4 regions of the Pseudoalteromonas sp. SR45-6 genome follow, and region 3 is predicted to be linked to each of the others. Evidence: predicted binding sites of a transcription regulator. Region 3 holds the regulator's gene; each other region holds the start of a gene.

The links. Region 3 encodes MetJ, which represses methionine synthesis genes. Its sites were predicted from a motif close to TAGACGTCTAGACGTCTA; they were not measured.
Positions count from the first base shown of each region.
Region 1: metE (5-methyltetrahydropteroyltriglutamate--homocysteine S-methyltransferase) is a predicted target of MetJ. The motif match lies at 1,876-1,893, and genes of this name have one in related genera.
Region 2: metK (methionine adenosyltransferase) is a predicted target of MetJ. The motif match lies at 1,360-1,377, and genes of this name have one in related genera.
Region 4: H5158_RS08160 (methylenetetrahydrofolate reductase) is a predicted target of MetJ. The motif match lies at 2,332-2,349, and genes of this name have one in related genera.

Region 1 is NZ_JACJDM010000018.1:26,785-30,459, forward strand. Features, by position in the region: gene H5158_RS09975 (Nif3-like dinuclear metal center hexameric protein) at 1-64, shown strand, start outside; gene H5158_RS09980 (ElyC/SanA/YdcF family protein) at 99-863, opposite strand; gene H5158_RS09985 (LysR family transcriptional regulator) at 916-1,803, opposite strand; gene metE (5-methyltetrahydropteroyltriglutamate--homocysteine S-methyltransferase) at 2,093-3,675, shown strand, end outside.
Region 2 is NZ_JACJDM010000085.1:1,016-4,690, forward strand. Features, by position in the region: gene tkt (transketolase) at 1-1,202, opposite strand, end outside; gene metK (methionine adenosyltransferase) at 1,477-2,628, shown strand; gene H5158_RS21340 (diacylglycerol kinase) at 3,203-3,610, opposite strand; gene H5158_RS21345 (LTA synthase family protein) at 3,667-3,675, opposite strand, start outside.
Region 3 is NZ_JACJDM010000033.1:31,942-35,616, forward strand. Features, by position in the region: gene H5158_RS14320 (malic enzyme-like NAD(P)-binding protein) at 115-1,356, shown strand; gene metJ (met regulon transcriptional regulator MetJ) at 1,466-1,786, opposite strand; gene metB (cystathionine gamma-synthase) at 2,022-3,284, shown strand; gene metL (bifunctional aspartate kinase/homoserine dehydrogenase II) at 3,291-3,675, shown strand, end outside.
Region 4 is NZ_JACJDM010000013.1:19,652-23,326, reverse strand. Features, by position in the region: gene H5158_RS08170 (hypothetical protein) at 1-596, opposite strand, end outside; gene H5158_RS08165 (hypothetical protein) at 593-1,090, opposite strand; gene H5158_RS08160 (methylenetetrahydrofolate reductase) at 1,331-2,287, opposite strand; gene H5158_RS08155 (pitrilysin family protein) at 2,535-3,675, shown strand, end outside.

The DNA.
Region 1 (3,675 bases), on a different contig from region 3:
TGAGTTATTGGCTGAGCAACATGGTTTTGATGTAACCTTCATTGATATAGACAACCCAGTTTGAGTTGCCAGCTAATTCACTTTAAGTGAGTTAGACCTTAAAGCGCTTCTGGATCAATCCAGCGGCGCACACTTATCCACGCACTACCGATTACTTCATGCCAATAACTTGTGACTGCCTTTAATACTTCAACACTTGGAATATATTGTTTGTGATGAGGCCACGCTGAGAAATCGTAAAAATCAGTGGCGGCGGGAATAACATCAACGCCTTGGCTATTAAATAAATCTTTTGCTCGTGCCATGTGACTTGCCGAAGTTACCAGTGCAACTTTAAAATCAACTAGAGTAGGTGCTAAAAGCCGTGCTTCATCGGCGGTATCCATAGCCGCAGGATTTTGTTTAATACGCTGCGCATCAATACCTAAGCTTATCGCGGTTTGTTGCATCAAACTACTGTTGGTCACTTTATTGTAACCGCCACCGGAAACAATAAGTTGAGCTTGTGGGTACACATATGCTAAGCGCATACCTTCGATTAGGCGGCTTTTAGCACAATTACCAAGTTGGCTATTGGCGTTAAGTTTTGGGTTAGGATTTATATCACAACCAAGTACCACTATTTTATCGAGTATCGGCTGTTTATTTGTATCAAAAACATACTTTAACTGTGAATTTGGAGCAATTATTTTTTGACCAATAAAAGGGGTACTGATCAGCAATAAACTGGTAATTGCGATTAAACCAATAAATATGCTGACTTTCTTGGTACGCAGTGCGATTAATAAGCAAACAAAGCACAGTAGAGCAAACAGAGGCAATGGCATTAGCATTGCACCGAGGATTTTTTTCAGTTCAAACATCACAGTAGCACACATAAAGGGGTTTTCTGTATGCTACTGGGTTAAACCTATTTTATCGACCGTTATTTAACTTACAGGTATTTAAAAAGTGGCGATACACTGGGTTATCTTTCATATTCTTTTTCATGGCTAAATACATTGGACGGGTTAATCCCAGCGCGCCTAATGGAATCGACTTAATGAGTCCTTGGCTTTCATATGGTGTTACTAACCAATCCGGTAATGCTGCAACCCCCATTCCGGCACTGACAAGCTGAAAAATGAGCAAGCCCTGATCTACGGTTTTCAAGGTGCCATCAAAACGTGCATTTTGAATAAAATGTTTGAAGATATCCTGACGCTCTCGTGGAATAGGGTATGAAATAATCGTCTCGTTTTTCAAATCAAGCGCCGTTACATAGGCTTTTTTCGCTAGTTCATGATCTGGGGCAACAATTAATTTAAGCTTAAAATCAAATAAATGTGCGTATTCAAGTTTATCTGGTTCACGAATGTCTGAAGTGAGTACTAAATCTAATTCATCACTGAGCAGCTCAGGAATAGCGTCATAACTAAAGCCGCGCTCATAATCAACTTTGATATCAGGCCAAAAGTTATTGAATTCTTTAATTGTTGGTAATAACCAATGAAAACAAGCATGGCATTCAACACTGAGTCGTAATTGTGAAATTGGTTGATTAAGACTTTCTTTTAAACGGCATTTGGTTGCTTCAACACGCGGGAGTACTTCGCTGGCAAGTTCAAGTAATAGCATACCTTGTGGGGTAAAGCGCACCGGTTGAGTTTTACGTTCAAATAGTTGGCAATCAAGCTTGTTTTCTAAATCTTTGATTTGATGAGATAAAGCGGATTGAGTCAAAAATAATTCGCGCGCAGTATTTACCAAAGAACCGGTTTCTTTCAAGGTTGCGATGGTCTTTAAGTGTTTTACATCAATCATCTTTAATAATTCTCATGGTAAAGGTGAGTTTAACTCAGATTACAGCCATAATACGCCTTAAATTAAGATGCATCAACGTCTAGATGGCTATAAACCCCGTTTTTTTACGTGAAATTTACAAATCTACTATAGCACCATATTTGACAGCGATGTCATTGTGTTTTTTGAGTTTGCAAAAAATCATTTCCATGAATTTACCTCAAGTTGAAACTGAGGAAGCATCAATTGTTTGATGTCAGGTATAGGTTTATGGTTTTAGCTATCTAAACAGCTGGAAGGGAATTTCAACATGGCACAATTACATAACTTAGGTTTTCCTCGCATAGGTAGAAAGCGTGAACTAAAATTTGCAGTAGAATCATACTGGGCTGGTAAAATCAGCCAAGAGCAGTTGCTTGATCAAGGTAAGACGATCCGGGCAGAAAATTGGGCTCTTCAAGCAGATGCTGGGATTGATTTATTACCGGTAGGTGACTTTGCTTGGTATGACCATGTGTTATCTACCTCTTTATTGATTGGCGCAGTGCCCAAGCGTCATCAAAAAGCGGATGGTAGCATTGATCTTGATACATTATTTCGTATTGGGCGTGGTCGTGCACCAAGCGGTTGTTCATGTGCAGCAAGCGAAATGACAAAGTGGTTTAATACTAATTATCATTACATAGTTCCAGAGCTAACTCATGATCAGCAGTTTCAACTAACTTGCACTGAGTTATTCGAGCAAGTTACTCAAGCACAAGCATTGGGGCACAATGCAAAAGTAGTATTGGTCGGCCCAGTCACTTATCTTTACTTAGCAAAATGTGCAGGTGAGGAGTTTGATAAACTTAGCTTACTTGAAAAACTATTAGCTGTTTATCAAAACGTGTTCGCTAAATTAGCGCAGCAAGGGATTGAATGGGTACAGGTTGATGAGCCTATATTAGGTTTAGAGCTGACTGAAGATTATCAAGAGGCATTAAAAACAAGCTTTCGTGCACTTGCAGGTCAAGGCGTGAAGTTGTTACTTGCTAGTTATTTTGACTCAGTCACTGCCTACTTTGATGATATTGCAGGTTACCCTGTTGATGGCGTACATTTTGATTGTGTTGCAACAAATGTTGATGTTGCAAAACTAGATATATTATTAAGTACAGATCAAGTTTTATCATTAGGCGTAGTAAATGGCCGTAATATTTGGCGTACTGATTTAGAGGCTGTATTTAATAGCATAAAAGACATTGCGCTAAAGCGCGGTGATAATCTATGGCTTGCCCCATCTTGTTCTTTACTGCATACACCGGTTGATTTAGAGCAAGAAGAAAAGCTCGATGATGAACTTTGTTCATGGCTTGCATTTGCAAAACAAAAAGGCCAAGAGCTGTCATTATTAAAAGCCGCGCTTGAAAGCAATGATATCAGTGAGCTCGTTGCTTATTCAGCACCTATTAAAGCACGCTTAACCTCTACTCGTGTAAATAATACAGCTGTACAACAGCGTGTAACTGCACTCACCGCAAAAGACGGTAAGCGTAATCATGCATTTGCTCAACGTATTGAAAAACAACATGCAGCACTTAATTTACCGCTACTGCCGACCACCACGATAGGATCATTTCCACAAACTCAAGTAATTCGTCAAGCACGCCGTGATTATAAAGCCGGTGAATTATCTGCGGATGATTATCAAAGGCAAATTAAAGCAGAAATTCGCTACGCTGTTGAAGAGCAAGAGGCGCTTGATTTAGATGTGTTAGTGCACGGCGAAGCGGAGCGTAATGACATGGTTGAATACTTTGCTGAACTATTAGAAGGCTTTGCTTTTACCCAGTTTGGTTGGGTGCAAAGCTACGGCTCGCGATGCGTGAAACCACCTGTAATTTGGGGGGATAT
Region 2 (3,675 bases), on a different contig from region 3:
GCATCATCGCGTGTTAAGCCTTTAGAGCCTTTCCAAATAGTCAGGTTAGAACCGGCTAAATCAGCTGATCCGCCCATAAATTCAGGCAGTAATGGACCAAATGCATTCAGTGCGTCTTGCGATGCCTTACGTGATGCTGGGTTTGCTGGATTTGCGTCTAGTTGCTCAATATATGCTTGTGATTTTTCAGCCCAATCTGCTGGCAACTCACTACTAGTACGGCGTTTAAATTCAGCGGCTAGTTCTGGGTGTGCAGCGGCGTACGCGGCAAATTTTTCATCCCAGTTAGCTTCAAGTTGTTTACCCTTTTCTTTGCCATCCCATTGTGCATAAATATCAGCTGGGATTTCAAATGCTTCACCAGTCCAACCAAGGAACTCGCGTGCTGCTTTGATTTCGTCTTCACCTAGTGGTGCGCCGTGACAATCATGGCTACCTGATTTATTTGGTGAACCATAACCGATAACTGTTTTACAACAAATTAGTGTTGGCTTGTCGGTGATGCTGCGTGCTTCTTCGATGGCTGCGCGGATAGCGTCAGAGTCATGGCCATCAACGTCACTTACTACATGCCAACCGTAGGCTTTAAAGCGTGCAGGTGTATCATCGCTAAACCAACCTTCAACTTCACCATCAATTGAAATACCGTTGTCATCCCAAAACGCAACAAGCTTACCTAGGCCTAATGTGCCGGCAAGTGAACATGCTTCATGAGAAATACCTTCCATTAAGCAACCATCGCCTAAGAAAGTATATGTGTGGTGATCAACAATATCGTGACCTTCGCGGTTAAATTGCGCGGCTAATGCTTTTTCAGCAATCGCCATACCTACCGCGTTAGTGATCCCTTGACCAAGTGGGCCCGTAGTAGTCTCAATACCTGGCGCATACCCATATTCTGGGTGTCCTGGTGTTTTTGAATGCATTTGACGGAAGTTTTTAATTTCCTCAATTGGTAAATCATAACCACTTAAATGCAATAGAGAATAAATAAGCATTGAACCGTGGCCATTGGAAAGTATAAATCGATCTCTATCTACCCACTCTGGATTTGTTGGGTTGTGGTTTAGATAATCGCGCCATAGTACTTCTGCGATATCAGCCATGCCCATAGGGGCTCCAGGGTGGCCAGATTTGGCCTTTTGTACTGCGTCCATTGATAAGACGCGAATAGCATTTGCAAGTTCTTTGCGAGACGGCATGGATTCTCCTACCTTTACTGTATTTGCGCTGGTTATTGTGTGTATTCATTTGAAGATCCATTCTTACTTATTGTAGGGGCTGTATGCAATTAAAAACCTGATTAAATTGGGCATTATGAATTTTTTTTAAGAACAAAAAGTTATTAGTAATTTTATTTAGACGTCTAGGCGTAAAAACACTATGCAACTATCGTTGTTTTAGATAAAATACGCCCCTAAATTTTTTAGCGCTCTTACCGACGTTTGTGAAGCGCAATATTTGTGAGCAAAGACAATGGCAAAACATTTATTTACTTCTGAATCTGTTTCTGAAGGTCATCCGGATAAAATCGCGGACCAAATCTCTGACGCGGTACTAGATGCCATCTTAGAACAAGATTCTCATGCCCGTGTTGCGTGTGAAACTTACGTAAAGACTGGTATGGTTATGGTTGGTGGTGAAATCACTACTAGCGCATGGGTTGATATCGAAGAAATCACACGTAAAACTGTACGTGAAATTGGCTACACTCATTCTGATATGGGTTTTGATGCCGACTCGTGTGCAATTTTAAACACGATTGGTAAGCAGTCTCCTGACATCAACCAAGGTGTTGACCGTACTAGCCCAGAAGAACAAGGCGCTGGCGACCAAGGCCTAATGTTTGGTTACGCATGTAATGAAACTGAAGTATTAATGCCTGCACCAATCACTTACTCACACCGTTTAGTACAGCGTCAAGCGCAAGTACGTAAAAGCGGCGAGCTAAACTGGTTACGTCCTGATGCAAAATCACAAGTTACTTTTGCATATGAAAACGGCAAGCCAGTAGGTATTGACGCTGTGGTACTTTCTACTCAACACAGTGAAGACATTTCACAAAAAGATTTAGTAGAAGCTGTGATGGAAACAATTATCAAGCCGGTACTGCCTGCTGAGCTTATCACTAGTGCAACTAAGTTTTTCATTAACCCGACTGGCCGTTTTGTAATCGGTGGCCCAATGGGTGACTGTGGTCTTACTGGTCGTAAAATTATCGTTGATACCTATGGCGGCATGGCTCGTCACGGTGGCGGTGCATTCTCAGGTAAAGATCCATCAAAAGTTGACCGTTCAGCTGCATACGCTGCACGTTATGTTGCTAAAAACATCGTTGCTGCGGGCCTTGCTGACAAATGTGAGCTACAAGTTTCTTACGCAATCGGTGTTGCAGAGCCAACGTCAATCAGTGTTGAAACATTTGGTACCAGCAAGCTTGAAGAATCACGTTTAATTGAATTGATTCGTGAACACTTTGACTTACGTCCATATGGCTTAATTAAAATGCTTGATCTTGAGCGCCCTATTTATCTACCAACTGCAGCTTACGGGCATTTTGGTCGTGATGAATTCCCTTGGGAACGCACAGATAAAGCAGACGCACTTCGCGCAGCAGCTGGTCTTTAATATTAGCCATTGTGTGAATACAAAAAAGCGCCAATTGGCGCTTTTTTTATGCCTGCTGATTATGTTGTTGTAAATGCCTAGGTTATTGTCGCGAGGTAAACTCGCTGCTGCCAGACGTAGGCGCGAGTTTACCCCGCAAAATTAAAACTAGCTTCTAGGAAGTGGCTAGGAGTTAGGGCGTGTTCGAAGCCAGTGGTATTTCCCCCCTTATTCACTACTCTTGGTGCAAACCTATTTTTTTTATAATTTCACCACAGAGTTCACCGAGCTCATAGAGGAAAAACCTGTAAGTAATTAACTTTACTTTTGTCTTCTCGGTGTAGCGCACAGCGCCTACTACCCTCGGAGGTAAATAGGCTTGTCGCCATAAATGGCGACCTACAGGAGCGCGGTGGATATTACTTGTAGGCGAGTGGCTTGCCACCGCGAAGGATAAGTGTTTGTCGCGAGATAAACTCGCTGCTACCAGACGTAGGCGCGGGTTTACCCCGCGCAATTAAAGCTCGGTTCTAGAAAGTGACTTGGGTGTATTCGAAACTCGTTGCTCAAAGCCAGTGACGTTTTGCCTAACTTCCTAACTTATCAATGTAATTACCTTTTCATACCCAGCCACAGCCCATACAATAAATAACACTATCAGTGCTAATGTCACAGCCGCTGAAGCGATATCTTTCGCTCGCCCTGATAACACATGATATTCAACACCGACTCGATCTGTTAATGCTTCAATTGCTGAATTTAGCAACTCAACAATCAACAATAACAAAAAGCTGATTATAAGTATCACCCAGTGCTGTAATGATTGCGCTAGCCAAAATGATAATGGCAATAATACAAGCCCTAGCGCAAGCTCATTACGAAAGGCCGACTCTTCCTTAAATGCGGCTTTAAAACCTTTAATTGAGCATTTAGTTGCTTTTAAAATACGCCCAATTCCTATGCCGTTGGGTTTGTTTACTAAGTTAATTTCTGGTTTAGTCATTTTATGATCTTTAGCGTGTAAGTGTTGCTTATCGGGTGATGGGTAAAACCATTACCTTAATCCAT
Region 3 (3,675 bases):
GATAGACCTGATATTGCTTGAATTTAATTATAATATAGGTATCGTTCCCTATAAGATATAAGAACTGCTTACTCTCACTTTCAACTTAACTTACTTGCAGGATAAAATCGCGTTATGTCAGACTTTCGTGAACAAGCTTTACATTACCATTCGCACCCCGTTCCAGGAAAAATTAGCGTTGAGCTTACAAAGCCAGCTGAAACCGTACAGGATCTTGCACTCGCATACAGCCCCGGTGTTGCAGAACCGGTACGTGAAATAGCTGCTGATCCCGCTAATGCCTACAAATACACGGGTAAAGGCAATATGGTTGCGGTTATTACTAACGGCACCGCTATTTTAGGTTTAGGTAACTTAGGTCCATTGGCTTCAAAACCGGTTATGGAAGGTAAAGCGTTATTATTTAAACGCTTTGCGGGTCTAGATTCGATAGATATTGAGGTGAAACACAATACCACCGAAGATTTCATCAATACAGTTGCTAACATCGCTGATACGTTTGGCGGTATTAACTTAGAAGACATTAAAGCGCCAGAGTGTTTTGAAATAGAAAAAGCATTGATCGAGCGTTGTAGCATTCCAGTGTTCCACGACGATCAACACGGTACCGCGATTGTAACGGCTGCTGGTATGATCAACGCACTTGAAGTACAAGGCAAAGAAATCGAAGATGCGATTATCGTTTGTTTAGGAGCCGGTGCCGCAGCGGTTGCGTGTATGGAGCTACTGATCAAGTGTGGTGCATTGCGTGAACATATTTACATGTTAGATCGTAAAGGCGTTATTCATACTCGTCGTGATGATTTAAACGAGTACAAACAGTTATTCGCTAACAATACAGATAAGCGCACACTGCAAGATGTTATTGCTGATGCCGATGTATTTGTTGGTGTATCTGGCCCGAATTTACTTTCTCCTGACGATCTTAAGTTAATGGCTGATCGACCTGTAGTGTTTGCCTGTTCAAACCCAGATCCAGAAATCTCACCAGTGCTTGCTCATGGTGCTCGCGATGATTTAATCATGGCAACGGGTCGTTCAGATTATCCAAACCAAGTTAACAACGTGCTGTGTTTCCCATTTATTTTCCGTGGTGCGCTAGATGTGCGTGCAAGCAAAATTAATGATGAAATGAAAATTGCTGCGGTTGACGCTATTCGTAGCATTGCTAAAGAACCAGTACCAGCGGAAGTATTAAAAGCGGCGGGTGTTGAGACACTTGAATTTGGTGCGCAGTATATTATTCCAAAACCGATGGATCCGCGTCTATTACCGCGCATTGCCAAAGCAGTAGCGCAAGCGGCAATTGATTCTGGTGTTGCACAAATTGATATGCCGGAAAACTACATGGAGTAGCTGCTTCGCTGCAATTGGTAATGGCACAATAATAAAAACCTCAGCAACTTACGTTACTGAGGTTTTTTTGTAGCCAATTCCTGAAGCAGGAATATATACAAATGATAACTTAATCTTCGTTGAGTACAGGTACTTCGAGACCCATCTCAAGCATGATTTTTTTCACTTCTTCAGGCACTTTCTCTGGATTATCTTTACGTAAATCTTCATCGTTTGGCAGTGGTTGGCCAGTAAATGCGTGTAAAAATGCTTCACAAAGTAATTCGCTATTTGTTGCATGGCGAAGATTATTAATTTGACGACGAGTGCGCTCATCAGTCAAAACTTTTAATACATTTAGCGGGATCGAAACGGTGATCTTTTTAACTTGTTCTGATTTTTTCCCGTGTTCTGCGTATGGGTGAATATATTCACCATTCCATTTAGCCATAGGATGTATCGTTGCCTCAGGTTGTTAATTGTTTGCGCGACCTTTTGCAGCGCAAAGATGGCGAAATTCTATCGTGTTAAAAAAGATAGTCAAATACTTGTTTTTTAGCCATCTAGAGGCTTAAATGTTTTTACTTCTAATCTTGCGGCTAAAACCGCATAAATGCTTTGACTTATTAAATTTGATCCTCTAACCTTTTAGACGTCTAAACATCCATTTAATTGTAGGTGACGGTATGAGTCAAAAGAATAAAGCAACCATTGCAGTACGCAATGGTATTGATGCAGATAAACATCACGGCGCGGTTGTGCCTCCCATTCATTTATCGACCACCTACTCATTTGCTGATTTTGATAAAAAGCGCCAATATGATTATGGCCGTAGCGGCAACCCAAACCGTGATTTACTCGCTGAAACGCTCGCTAAGCTTGAAGGTGGCGCTAAGGGGATTATCACTGCAACGGGCATGGCTGCGGTGCATTTAGCTACTCAGCTGCTAAACAGTGACGATACCTTAGTGATCCCACATGATTGCTATGGCGGTAGTTACCGCTTATTCACCTCACTTGAAAAGCGTGGCTTATTAAAGTTAGTGGTTTTAGATTTAACTAAATCTGAAAATCATCAAAAAATTCTTGAGATAAAACCAAAGCTAATTTGGATTGAAACACCGAGTAATCCTATCTTACGGTTAACCGATATTAAAGCGATCACCACGATTGCTAAGCAGTGCGGTGCGTTGGTTGGTGCCGATAACACATTTTTATCACCTGCTTTGCAAAACCCAATTGAGTTTGGTGTTGATATTGTGGTGCATTCGACCACTAAATATATTAACGGTCACTCAGATGTTGTTGGTGGTGCGGTGATCGCCGCTACCCAAGAGTTGGGTGATGAGCTTGCTTGGTGGGCTAATAACATTGGCATTACCGGTGCCCCGTTTGATAGCTACTTAACGTTACGTGGTTTACGTACTTTGAATGTTCGTTTACGTCAGCATCAAGAAAATGCCTTTATTATTGCCCAATATCTAGAAAACTCCCCTTATGTAAGCCAAGTATATTACCCTGGATTAGTATCTCATCCACAGCATGAACTCGCTAAACAGCAGCAACGTGGTTTTGGTGGCATGGTAAGCTTTGATATCAAAGGTGATATTAATAATGCTGCAGAATTTTTGACCAGCTTAGAAGAATTTAGCTTAGCTGAGTCATTAGGTGGGGTTGAGAGTTTGATTTGTCACCCTGCAACTATGACCCACGCAGGTATGGAGGCAACTGCTCGTCTTGCTGCGGGAGTAGGTGATACCCTGATCCGTATTTCGGTGGGCATTGAAGATGTAAAAGATTTAATCGCTGACTTAGATCGTGTATTCAATAAAGTGAAACCAGGTCAAGCTCAGCACGGCGTAAAAGTAATTGCTTCCTCTGTTCAACAACAAGATGATGAGCAATCAAACTCATTTAAACTGACTCCTGCACATACGGCTTTGTGGTAATAAAAAATGGTAAATATAGTTCATAAATTTGGTGGTTCTAGCCTTAGTTCTGCAGAGCGTTATCAGGCCGTAGCAAATATTATTCTAGCCCATACGGAAGCCGGTGATTGTGTGGTGGTATCCGCAGCCGGTAAAACTACCAATACGTTAGTTACGCTATGGCAGAGTTACCAGCAAGGTGATCAACAGGCAGTGAGTGATATATTATTGCAGCTTGATAATCATCAACGTACTTTGATCGAGCAGTTATTGAGTCCAGCAGCGCGACATACGGCATTAAACGTATTAGAACAGGAGCTAGCCTTAATTGCACAGCAAACTCAACAGCAAAGCTTACAGGAAGCCGCATTGCTTGCTCACGGTGAAGTTTGGTCGGCACGATTATTGGCTA
Region 4 (3,675 bases), on a different contig from region 3:
CCAAATGCATCAATTACCTGCCAGTCAATACGAACTAATGCGTCTTGAACTTTATCAGCATTGAAATCGCCTGTGGCAACAACGTAGTAAAACATCTGATCTGTTTCTGTCTCAACCTTTATTGCTCCACTAATGTCCAATGATGTATTAAACTTTTTATGGTATTCACTTAGTGTTTTACCTCGCCTTTGGCTTTTATCATGTTTATTAACATAAGGGTAAGCTGTAGCAGGAAGATTGCTAATATCCTTTTTATCAAGAATTTCCTGTAAATAACTGACGTTTGAACTTTTAGCTTGGGAGTACTGTTTTAATGCGGCACAGTTCGCTTTCAACATCTGTAACAAATGAAATTCGCTCACTGTTATATCATCAGAAGCGGTTTCTTCTACTTGTTTACAGGTAGAAAAGTGTACATTCTTCTCTGAACGTAAAGTTAAATCATAATTTAATTTAATGCTCTGGTAATCCATCACAATTTCAGATTCTAAACCTGTAAAATAATTAGTAAATAATTTAGGTTTTATTTCATTAGCAGATAATTTTGAGCAGCTAACACAGATAAATATCGATAATACTAATGATAAGTTTTTCACGGTGTCGTTACCTTTATGCTGTTAGCCGCAGATAGCTTTGCTCTTACGTAGTTATTTCTTTCTGCGCTGAGTTGAGGACGATAGCTTTCTTTAGCTGCTTTAATCCAATCTCCAGTTTTGATTGCTTTATCAAACTCAGTAAACTTCGTGACAATTTTTACTGCACCTAAGTTAAAAATCATATCAAATAATGCGACTTGTATATTTTTGTCTAATTTATCAAAATCATCATAATAACCATTAGACTTTTTATATAGAGTAGAAAGCTCTCTGTAAAAAGAATCCATATGTTTGTCTAGTTGGCGTGTAATTTCTACATCTTTAATTATGAGTGTAGTAAATTGCTTATACCATTCAGCTTTATAATTTCTTTTTTGTTTAGCTATTGTTTCAAATTCTTTTTGCTTTTCTAGAGGAGTTGCAGGAGGACCCGGTTGATTGTTAACTACTTTATTCATTGGGAGCAGGGTTGCAGCTTGTTTGTTTTTTATCATATGACCTACGCCTGTGGTTACATAGCCCTGAGAGTCTAGATAAAAGTGATTAATTTTTTTCTCATATTTTATAATGTTTTTAATTACTTCTTATTTCACCTGTGGATTTAATGGCATTTAAAATTCCTTTTAATAGTATTACCTAATTAGCATACAAGAATACTTAAAATTACCTAAAAAAACAACAATCATGAACACTAGTTCACTTAAAAATAATGGGCAGGCTCAAGTTTAACTCTATTAAGCAATCTGTTTTTCAGCAAGATTTAATTCCATTGTCGCTTTTAATAAGCGGTAAAGATTAATTGATGCATCAATTTCTTCTTTACGGTTGGTTAAACTTTCAATATTTAACCCCAGTGGCACGTCTAAATGCGCGCAACTTCTTAGTATTAAATCTAAGTTTTCACGGCAAATACGTACAGATTCACTCAGTGGGTTTTGCGAATCAAGCATCCGCCATTTAGTTGCATCAGGTACGGAAATTCCTAACCATTGCATAAACTCTAAGGTTTTTTCACTGCCGCAGGGCGTAAAGGTTAGAATAATACGTTTAGGTTCGATACCTTGAGCTTTACAGCTGCGCGCATAACTGGTGATCAAATCCACGGTTGCTTGCGCGTTATACACAGCTTGTGAGATAAAAAATTTACAGCCTTGCGTGGTTTTTTCAAGTAAGCGTTCATGTTCATTACGTTTACTTGCGTGGCGCTCGGCAATGGTAACGCCTCCTAAAAAGAAGTCTTGAGGCTGTTCGCTTAAGACTTTATAAGCATCAGGCAGGCTTAATTTAATATCCCCGTCAGATGATGGACTACCGACTAATACTAGGTTTTTTAAATTAAACTGGTTTTTAGTTTCGCTTAACCACTGTTTAAATTCGGCCACACCGCGCTGTGCAACACTTTTATAAGTGATCACTTCTTGATGCGATAAATTACGTAGTAAGTTACTGTATTCTCGAGGATCTACCGTTTGCTTGAACGGAAAAGGGCGAGGCATCTCAGTGCGACTACTTTCATCTTGGATGTCATAAATAATCACGCCATCGTATTCAATTTCATGCAAACGAGCTAAGAGCTTTTGGGCGATAATTTCAAGCTGCGCTTTATCAGTACCAATACGTGGTGGGGTGGTACCAATTAAGTACACACCCTGATTGGTGTCTTCAATTTTCTCTTGTAGTGATAAAGCCATAATCCTCATTCCAGCTAAGTTAGTGTCTATGGCAAATAATATAGCAGCCATTTAGACGTCTAGATAGATTTTTTTAGTGAAACTTTTTCAACGAAGGTGAGTTTTATTCATGTTGCTCTGAATGAAGAGTTCTGTGTTACACAACTGTTTACATAATTTATTGCCTCAGGGGTCTTATATTGACTTGCTTTGTTGCATAATCGGATGACTAAAAACAAGAAATTTATTCAACTAACAAGGGATAGCAATGAAATTTAAATTATTAGCAACGAGCCTTGCGGTAACGCTTGCACTGGGCGGTTGTGCAAGTAACAGCGGCTCAAACATGGTCAAAGAGGTTGAGATTGAGCAGTCAACGGTTGCCAGTAGTAATGATCGGGTGTTCTCACAAGATTATTTATTAGAAGAGCTTGATAACGGCTTACGCGTTATGGTGGTGAAAACTGATTACCCTGATGTGGTATCACTACAAATTCCAGTGTCTGTCGGTTCTCGTAATGAAGTCGAAGCAGGTAAAACCGGTTTTGCACACTTTTTTGAACACATGATGTTTAAAGGCTCTGAAAAATATCCGCAAGATGTGTATTCTGATATTCTAAAAAATTCTGGGGTTGATAATCGCGCTTATACAACCAATGATTACACTAACTATCACTTAAACTTTTCAAAGCAACATCTTGATAAAGTACTTGAAATTGAAGCGGATATTTTTCAAAACCTGACTTATTCAGAAGAGCAATTTCGTACCGAAGCATTAACAGTTAAAGGCGAATACCTTAAAAATAATGCCAGCCCGGTTCGTAAGTTACTTTCTGCAGTACGTAATGAAGCATTCGAAAAACATACTTATAAACATACCACCATGGGCTTTTTTGAAGATATTGAAGCCATGCCGGATCAAATGGCATACGGTAAAGAGTTTTTTGCTAAGTTTTATAAACCTGAATATGTGTCATTAGTGATTGTAGGCGATGTTGATCCAGCTGAAACTATGGCTATGGTTAAAAAACACTGGGGCCAATGGCAAAAAGGCGATTTCGTTGCTGATATTCCAACCGAACCAAAACAGCAAGCGGCGAAATATATACATGAGCAAAACGAAGGCTTACCAGGGCATTGGTTATTAGTATCTTATAAAGGCACAGCCTGGCAGCCAAAACAAAAAGACAGAGCCGCGCTTGATTTACTGTCACAGCTTTATTTTTCAACCAACTCAGAGCTTTACCAAGAGTTAGTGGTTGATAAACAAATTGCTAGCCAAATGTTTAGCTATAACCCTGATACCAAAGATCCCGGCTTATTACATGTTTTTGTGAAAGTTGAAAATGAGGCTGATTTAGCGGTTGCTCGTGATGCAATTAATAGCACCTACGCAAAAGCTCGCACTG